2 regions of the Actinomadura kijaniata genome follow, and region 1 is predicted to be linked to the other one. Evidence: riboswitches for the same ligand, from Rfam matches in the RefSeq annotation. Region 1 holds a riboswitch; the other holds the start of a gene.
The links. Region 1 has a riboswitch for glycine ahead of gcvT (glycine cleavage system aminomethyltransferase GcvT). Riboswitches for the same ligand answer to the same signal wherever they lie in the genome.
Positions count from the first base shown of each region.

Region 2: another riboswitch for glycine. It lies ahead of gcvP (aminomethyl-transferring glycine dehydrogenase); the one in region 1 lies ahead of gcvT (glycine cleavage system aminomethyltransferase GcvT).

Region 1 is NZ_JACJIA010000003.1:423,748-428,147, reverse strand. Features, by position in the region: gene glyA (serine hydroxymethyltransferase) at 1-5, opposite strand, end outside; gene gcvH (glycine cleavage system protein GcvH) at 8-397, opposite strand; gene gcvT (glycine cleavage system aminomethyltransferase GcvT) at 419-1,513, opposite strand; glycine riboswitch at 1,591-1,673, opposite strand; glycine riboswitch at 1,678-1,774, opposite strand; gene HNR61_RS14045 (alginate lyase family protein) at 2,453-3,592, shown strand; gene HNR61_RS14040 (TetR/AcrR family transcriptional regulator) at 3,645-4,229, opposite strand; gene HNR61_RS14035 (ABC transporter ATP-binding protein) at 4,304-4,400, shown strand, end outside.
Region 2 is NZ_JACJIA010000005.1:471,088-475,487, forward strand. Features, by position in the region: gene HNR61_RS49315 (flippase-like domain-containing protein) at 1-2,165, opposite strand, end outside; glycine riboswitch at 2,459-2,554, shown strand; glycine riboswitch at 2,555-2,667, shown strand; gene gcvP (aminomethyl-transferring glycine dehydrogenase) at 2,733-4,400, shown strand, end outside.

The DNA of each region.
Region 1 (4,400 bases):
TGCACCCTCAGGCCTCCTCGACCAGCTTGGCGTAGGCCTCGGCGTCCAGCAGGTCGCCCGGCTCCTCGCTGACGCGGACCTTGACGATCCAGCCCTCGCCGTAGGGGTCGTCGTTGATGACCTTCGGCTCGTCGATCACGGCCTGGTTGACCGCGACGACCTCGCCGTTGACCGGGGCGTACAGGTCGGAGACCGACTTGGTGGACTCCACCTCGCCGAAGGTCTCGCCGGACTCGACGGTGTCACCCTCGTTCGCCTGAAGCTCGATGAAGACGATCTCGCCGAGCGAGTCGGCGGCGTGCGCGGTGATGCCGATGGTGACGATGCCGTCCTCGTTGTCGAGGCCGGCGACCCACTCGTGCTCCTCGCTGTAACGGAGCTGCTCCGGAACACTCACGATTGTTTCTCTCTCCAGGTCTCAGGAACGCTTGTAGAACGGCAGGGCGACCACGTCGACCGGCTCGCGCCGGCCACGGACGTCCACCGCGAGCTCGGTCTCCCCGACACCGCTGTCGAGGTAGGCCATGGCGATCGGCCTGCCCAGTGTGGGCGACGGAGCGCCACTGGTCACGACCCCGCACGGCGTGCCGTCGGACGTGACGACGTCGTACCCCCTGCGGGGCGCGCGACGCCCCCGCGCGACCAGCCCCACGAGCCTACGGCCTGCGGGGGTCTGCGCGGCCGCCTCCAGCGCGGACCGGCCGACGAAGTCCCCCTCCTTCTCGAACTTCACGACCCGGCCCAGCCCCGCCTCGAACGGGGTGGTCTCGGCCGTGAGCTCGTTGCCGTACAGCGGCATGCCCGCCTCCAGGCGGAGGGTGTCGCGCGCCGACAGGCCGCAGGGGACCACGCCCTCGACCGCGGCCAGGGCCCGCCAGAGCGCGACGGCGTCGGCGGCGTCCACGAAGAGCTCGAACCCGTCCTCGCCGGTGTAGCCGGTCCGGGCGATGAGCGCGTCGATCCCGGCGACCTCGTCCGCCATGATCGCGTAGTACTTCAGCCCGGGCAGCGGCGCGTCGGTGAACCGGCTCAGGATCTCCTGCGCGTCCGGCCCCTGCAGCGCGATCAGCGCGTAGGAGTCGCTGCGGTCCTCCACGGCGGCCTCGAACCCGGCGGCCCGCTCGACCAGGGCCTCGCGGACGACGGCGACGTTCGCGGCGTTGGCGACGACCAGGTAGGTCTCGTCGGCCAGCCGGTACACGATCAGGTCGTCCAGCACGCCGCCGTCATGGGCGCAGATCATGGTGTAGCGGGCCTTGCCCACGGCCATCGGCGAGATGTTGCCGACCAGCGCGTGGTCGAGGGCCGCGGCGGCCCGCGGGCCCGAGACGAAGATCTCCCCCATGTGGGACAGGTCGAACAGCCCGGCGGCGGTGCGGACGGCCCTGTGCTCGGCGGTCTCGCTGGAGTACCGCAGCGGCATCAGGTATCCCGCGAAATCCACGAGGTTCGCGCCGAGCTCGGCATGAACGTCGTGCAGCGGCGTCTTCTTCGGGGCGTTCTCGGCGGACATTCGGGTCGGCTCCTTCGTCGCGGGCGCAGGCAGGCACAATCGTCCCACTCGCGCACCGGGCGTGGTCGGTGCCTCCCCCTCTGTCATCGGCGCCTGAGAGCTTCACCCCGTGGGGCTTTCACCTTCGGCGGGGGACCGGCGGGTCCCCGCTTTCCAGAGGTCGCCTGGTCCGCGCGGTCCGTGGGCCTGAGAGGTTCCGGGGAGGATTTGCTCCTTCGGCGTCCCTGACTGGCGACCAGGGCACTCTCCCGCACGGGATCAACGGCTGAGGCCAATCTAGCAGCGCCGATGACCTGCGACCAGCCGACGGAACGCCCTGATCTGAGCCGGTTCGCCACGCGATGCCGCGCGCGTCTGGTTACATGATCCGGTCTGAGGTCGTGTGAGGGAGACGGAAATTCGATGAGGCTCGGCCGCGCCCGGAACTGGGTCCTGGCCATCGTGGTCACCGCGATCGTCGTCGCCGCGCTCCGACGCCGCGCCGCCCGGGGCGGAGACCGTAGCGACGGCACCGGCGGGAAGCCGGACCAGACCACCAACCCCCGGACCGCGAGACGCGGTTCCCCACCGTCATCCCGACCAGAACCACCGGAAGGAGCCGAACGCCCCCGCCGGAACGCGCTACCCCCCGCGAACACGCCCCTCCCCGAGGGCACGCCACCCAGCGGGGATGGACCGTTCCCCCAAACAGCCCCACCCCACCACGGCACACCACCACACGAAGACAGGCCACTCCACGAGAGCACGCCGTTCCAGGATGGTGCGCCGTCCCACGGGGGTGCGTCGCCCCGTGAGGGGGCTTCATCTCGTGAGGGGGCGCTGTCCCGTGAGGGGGCGGCGCTTGAGGGCGTGTCGCCGGGTGGGGGCGGATCTTCGGGTGAGGGTGCGGCGTCCGGGGGAGCGGGGAGGAGGCGGCGGACGCGGGTACGGGCGACCGTGGTGAGCGGGGTCGTCGCCGTGGCCGCGTCGGCGGCCGTCGTCGCGGCCACGCTCGGGACCGGGAACGCGGGCGGCGGGGACTCCGGCGCGCCCGCGCCCGCCCACCGGCCGCCCCCCGCCTTCCAGCACCCGGGGGTGATCACCGGGGCGGCCGAGCTGGACGCGGCCCGGACCAGGATCAGGGCGGGGCGGCAGCCGTGGCGGAACGCCTACACCGCCCTGCGCGGCAGCGAGTTCGCGGCGCTGACCTGGCGGCCCCGGGCCCAGGGCGTCGTGGCGTGCGGTGTCCCCGGCTCCGCCGACCGGGGGTGCGCCGCCGAACGCCGGGACGCCACCGCCGCCTACGTCCACGCCCTGAGCTGGTACCTGTCGCGCGACGAGCGCCACGCCCGCAAGGCCATGGCGATCATGGACGCGTGGTCGGCGCGGCTGCGCGAGCACACCGGCGCGCGCGCCCCGCTCCAGGCCGCGCGGGCGGGCATGGACTTCGTCCGCGCCGCCGAGCTGATCAAGCACGGGCACGGGCGCTGGGCGGGGCAGCAGCGGTTCGCCGACACCCTGCGGCGACTGTACCTGCCGCTGGTCGACCGGCCCTACCCGCAGGTCAACGGCAACGTCGAGCTCACCACCCTGAACGCCGCCTCCGCCATCGCCGTCCACCTCGACGACCGGGCCGCGTTCGACCGGGCGGTGGGGCTGTGGCGCAAGCGCCTGCCGCAGTACGTCTACCTGCGTTCCGACGGTCCGGCCCCGCAGGCCCCGGCGGCCGTCGCGGCCGCGAGGTTCTGGCACAACCCGGCCAGGCTGGCGGACGGCCTCACCCAGGAGACCTGCCGGAGCCTGGAGTACGCGGGGCAGGGGCTGGCGGCGGCGCTCGACGTCGCGGCGACCGCGCGCCTCCAGGGCGTCGACCTGTACGGGGAGGCCCGCCCCCGCCTGACGGCCGCGCTGGAGCTGCACGCCCGGAACCCGGCGCGGCTCTGCCGGGGCGGGTCGAAGGGCTCGCTGGGCCCGGTGCTGGAGGTCGGCCACGACTCCTACCGGCGGCTCGGCGTGAAGCTGCCGTTCACCGGGCGGGCGGTGGCGGGCCGGCAGGCGGCGGGCGGCTGGGAGGTCCTTTCGCGCACCGCGAGTCCGTGACGGGTCGCGACCGGCGGCGTACGGGTGCGTTCCCGTGCGCCGCCGTCGCGTTTCACGGGGCCGTCGCGACCATCTTGTGGAGCGAGCGCAGGCACATGGTCAGCGCGGTGTGCCGGGTGACGCCGTCCTCCCGGGCGTGCGACCACGCCGCGAACAGCAGCGCCCAGAGCGCCTGAACGATCCACTCGGGTGACATCTCGGGGTCGAAGGCGCCCGCCCGGCGGCCCCGGCGCAGCAGGTCCAGCAGCGCCCGGTCGGCGGGCGTCTCCTCCTGCCAGCCCTCCCAGGCGATGAGCTGCGGGTTCTCGAACATCAGCGACAGCCCGTCACCGACCTCGAAGTACTCCTGGCAGAGCCGGTCCAGGGCGGCCGGCGCCGGGCCGTCGTGGGGGCGGGCGCGCTCGGTGGCGAGCTGGATCTGTTCGAGGACGCGGGCGCCGATGGCGTTCAGCAGGTCGGCGCGCTCGGGGAAGTAGCGGTGCACGGTGGTGCGCCCCACCCCGGCGGCGGCGGCCACGTCGCCGAGGGACGCGGCCGGGTTCTCGCGCAGGGTCGCGATGGCGGCGTCGATGATGGCGTTCCGCGTCCGGGCCCGTGCTCTGCTCTCGGTCGAGGGTTCCGCCTGCTTCTGTGCCATGTGCATACGGTAACGCGCCGTCCGCAATGAAACACATTTGACACCGATGGAACATTGCTGTTCCACTGGAGAACATGGATGATCCGAAGCCTTCGATGAACCTGCCGCGGCTGCGCGTGCTGTGGTCGTTCACCCGCCCGCACCGCGGCACCCTCGCGGTGGGCCTGGCGA
Region 2 (4,400 bases), on a different contig from region 1:
GGCGACTGCAGCACGTCCACCAGGCGCGGCACCACCCCGGAGAACATGTCGCGCAGCCGCCCGGCCACCAGCCGCCGCACGCGGGGGACGGCCAGGGCCACGCTGGCGACCACGGCGAGGGCCAGCAGCGCGATGACGACCGTGCGGGACGGGGCCAGGTCGCGGGTGGCGTTGGCGGCCGACCCGGTCAGGAACCCGAACATGATCAGCAGCAGGATGTGGATGACCATCCCGGCGAGCTGGGAGGCGCCGACGCTGGCGACCGCCGGGCCCGGCCGCACCCCGGAGCGCTGGAGGTAGCGGGTGTTGAGCGCCACGCCGGTGACGGCGGCCGGGGCCACCAGCTTCACGAACGACGCGGCGAGCTGCACCAGCACCGTGCGCCACAGCGACAGCCGCTCGGGCACGAACCCCATCACCATCCACGCCGCCGCCGGGTACGTCGCGGCCGCCGCCGCCAGGCCGACCAGCGCCCACCACCAGTTGGCGGTGGCCAGCAGGTGGGGCAGGTCAACGCTGCCCAGCTGTGGCACGACGATGTAGGCGGCGGCGGTCAGCGCGACGATGCTGAAGATCGTCCGGGGGCGGAACCGCTCCAGCCGGATCGGCGGGGCCTCGCTCTCGGGCTCCAGCCGCAGGATCTGCTCGCGGATGCGGGTCAGCAGCTCCTTGTCGTGCCGCACGGCGCTGCGGGTGCCCCGCGACAGCGCGACCCGCTGGAGCAGCGGCACGGCCGAGGCCAGGGCCTTCTCGCCCAGCACGCCCGAGGCGGTGCGCACGGCCCGCTCCGGGCCGACCCGCAGCGCCAGGGTGGTCAGCAGCTGCGCCAGGTCCAGCCGCAGCAGCAGGTCACCGGCGGCGATCTCGCCCGCGCCCAGCTCCACCAGGTGGGGGCGGCCCTCGTCGTCGACGAGGATCGCGTCGCCCTCCAGCCGCCGGTGCGCCAGCCGCGCCGCCTGCAACCGCCGGAACTGCCGCCACACGTCGGTCAGCAGCGCGTCGGTGAGCTCCTCGTCGGGGACGTCGTCCAGCCGCCGCCCGGGGACGTGCGCGTAGGCCAGCAGCGCCGCCTCGGTGCCGACCTCCGCCGTGGCGACCAGCCGGGGCGTGCGGACCCCCGAGGCGGTCACGGCGTAGGACATCAGGGACTCCTGCTCCAGGGAGCGGCGCAGCGACCGCAGCGCCCGCCGGGGCGCGCCGCTGCGCAGCCGCGCGAGCCGCCACAGCCGGTAGGGCAGCCCGGCGGTCTGCAGGTCCCGGTCCAGGACGTGGACCCGCAGCTGCCACTCGCCGCACGGCAGGGCCGGGCCGGTGGCGTCGGCGGGTGAGGCGTCGGCGGGGGAACCGTCGGGGTCGCGCGCGACGCCGACCAGGTAGCAGCGGGGCTCGTCGGCGGGGGCCGGGACCCGCTCGGCGCGCGCCGGCCGCAGCCCCAGGCGTTCCAGCGCGCCCAGCACGGCGGCGCCGGGCGGGCGGGTGTTGGGGGCGCCGACCGCGTACAGGGTGCCGTGGCCGATGGCGCGGCCGAGGAAGTAGGTGGCGGTCAGCGCCGCGACCGAGGCGTAGGCGGCGGTCAGGCCGGTCAGCGCCGCCAGCCCGATCATCAGCCAGGCGGCGGTCTGCCAGCGGGTCCGCCCGGCCATCCCGACCGCCGTCACGAACGCGATCACCGGGGTGATGTCGGTGTGCAGCGGGGCGGTGCCGGTGCCGCCCCAGATCAGCGAGTCCAGCACGCCGCCGGGCGCGGCCGGGATCTCCCAGCCGTCCAGCAGCACCGTCAGCGCGAACGCGATCGTGGCGGCCAGCAGCGCGACCGCGACGCGCTGGCCGTCGCGGTGCAGCAGCCGTTCCACCGCGAACGCCACCGGCACCGCCAGCACGCCGAAGCTGGAGGCCAGGGTCGCCAGCGCCAGCAGGGCGTGCGGGGCGTGCGCGGTGCCCTCGGTGATGTCGGTCTGGATCCCGCGCGTGGTCTGCTGGGCGAACGACACCAGCAGGATCACCGCGGCCAGGCCCAGCAGGGAGGCGGCGAAGCGGAACGCGTCGCTGGAGCGGCGCACCCGGTTGGGGCGGGCGGGCTCGTCGACGGTCACGGCCGCCGTGGCCGCCGTGCCGGGGTCGGACCGCGTCGCCCGCTCGGTCCTCTCGTCGTGGGTCTGCGTCACCGCGCACCGCCGTCCGGACAGGTCACCGTGATCAGCGTCGCAGAACGGAGGCGGCCCCGTCGAGGGCGGTTCGCGTCGACCTGACCGTGCGCATGCTCCAAACCCAGCCCCCATGCCCTTCCGCCTCGCGGCCCCGCCCCTGGCCACGGCCGGTCCCCGTCTTCCTGAGCTGTGCATATCGTACTTGCGGGGCCTCCGCGGGCGACTCCGGGTCGGGGGAGCGCGGTACGCGGGCCTCCCGGGTAGATCGCGGGGACGATCCGTTGGATAGAGTTCACTCCAAGGACAGCCGTCGACCCCGTGCGGGAGAGATCCCACGCGGCCAGCGTGGGGCGCCGAAGGGGCAACCCTCCCCGGAACCTCTCAGGCAAAAGGACCGCTCGGGCGAGGCACCTCTGGAAAGCAGGCGTGACTTCCCCCGGCGGGGAAGGGGCGGCTCACCGAAGGGGAAACCCCGCTCCGGCGGGTGAAGCTCTCAGGTGCCCATGACAGAGGGGGAGACCGGCCACCGGCCCAGCCAGGGCCGTTGGCGGCCCTGAGCGACCCCAGCAGCCAGGAGGCTCCCCAATGACCGCCCAGTACTTCGCCCCGGTGGCATCGCCGCAGCAGGCCCGGGAGCAGTTCGCCGACCGGCACATCGGGCCGTCCCCCGACGACCAGGCCCGGATGCTGGCCGCGATCGGCTACGCCTCCGCCGAGGCGCTCGTGGACGACGCCGTCCCGGCCGCCATCCGCACCGACCGGCCGCTGGAGCTGCCGCCGGCGCTGAGCGAGCCGGCCGCCCTGGCCCGGCTGCGCGAGCTGGCCGCCAAGAACAAGGTGTACACCTCCATGATCGGCCTGGGCTACCACGGCACGATCACCCCGGGCGTCATCCTGCGCAACGTCCTGGAGAACCCGGGCTGGTACACCGCCTACACGCCCTACCAGCCGGAGATCTCCCAGGGCCGCCTGGAGGCCCTGCTGAACTTCCAGACCGTGGTGGCCGACCTGACCGGCCTGCCGGTCGCCAACGCCTCCATGCTCGACGAGGGCACCGCCGCCGCCGAGGCGATGACCCTCGCCCACCGGGTGTCGCGGCGCAAGGAGCCCGGCGCCTTCCTGGTCGACGCCGACGCCCTGCCGCAGACGATCGAGGTCGTGCGCACCCGCGCCGTCCCGCTGGGCATCGAGGTCGTCACCGCCGACCTGTCCGGCGGCCTGCCCGAGGGCGACTTCTTCGGCGTGCTGCTCCAGTACCCCGGCGCGTCCGGCGCGGTCCGCGACCTGGAGCCGGTCGCCGCGCAGGCCCACGAGCGGGGCGCGCAGGTCGTCGTCGCCGCCGACCTGCTGGCGCTGACGCTGCTGCGCCCGCCGGGCGAGTTCGGCGCCGACATCGTCGTCGGCTCCTCCCAGCGGTTCGGCGTCCCCTACGGTTTCGGCGGCCCGCACGCCGGCTACATGGCCGTCCGCGAGGGCATCCAGCGCCAGCTGCCCGGCCGCCTGGTCGGCGTGTCGGTCGACGCCGACGGCGCCACCGCCTACCGCCTGGCCCTGCAGACCCGCGAGCAGCACATCCGCCGCGAGAAGGCCACCAGCAACATCTGCACCGCCCAGGTGCTGCTGGCCGTCATGGCGAGCATGTACGCCGTCTACCACGGCCCCGAGGGCCTGGCCGCCATCGCCCAGCGCACCCACGCCCGCGCCGCCGAACTGGCCGCCGCGCTGCGCGCCGGGGGCGTGGAGGTCGTGCACGGCTCGTTCTTCGACACCGTGCTGGCCCGCGTGCCCGGCCGCGCCGACGAGGTCGTGCGGGCCGCCCTGGAGCGCGGCGTCAACCTGCGGCGCCAGGACGCCGACCACGTCGCGGTCGCCTGCGACGAGACCACGCTGCCCGAGCACGTCACCGCCGTGCTGGCCGCGTTCGGGATCGAGAGCGCCGGGACCGCCGAGGTCGCGCCGGCGTTCCCCGAGGCGCTGCGCCGCCAGAGCCCGTACCTGAACCACCCGGTGTTCCACCAGCACCGCTCCGAGACCGCGATGCTGCGGTACCTGCGCCGGCTCCAGGACAAGGACATCGCGCTGGACCGGTCGATGATCCCGCTGGGCTCCTGCACGATGAAGCTGAACGCCACCACGGAGATGGAGCCCGTCACCTGGCCGGAGTTCGCGAACATCCACCCGTTCGCGCCGATCGACCAGGCCCAGGGGTACGTCGAGCTGATCGAGGAGCTGGAGTCGGCGCTGGCCGAGATC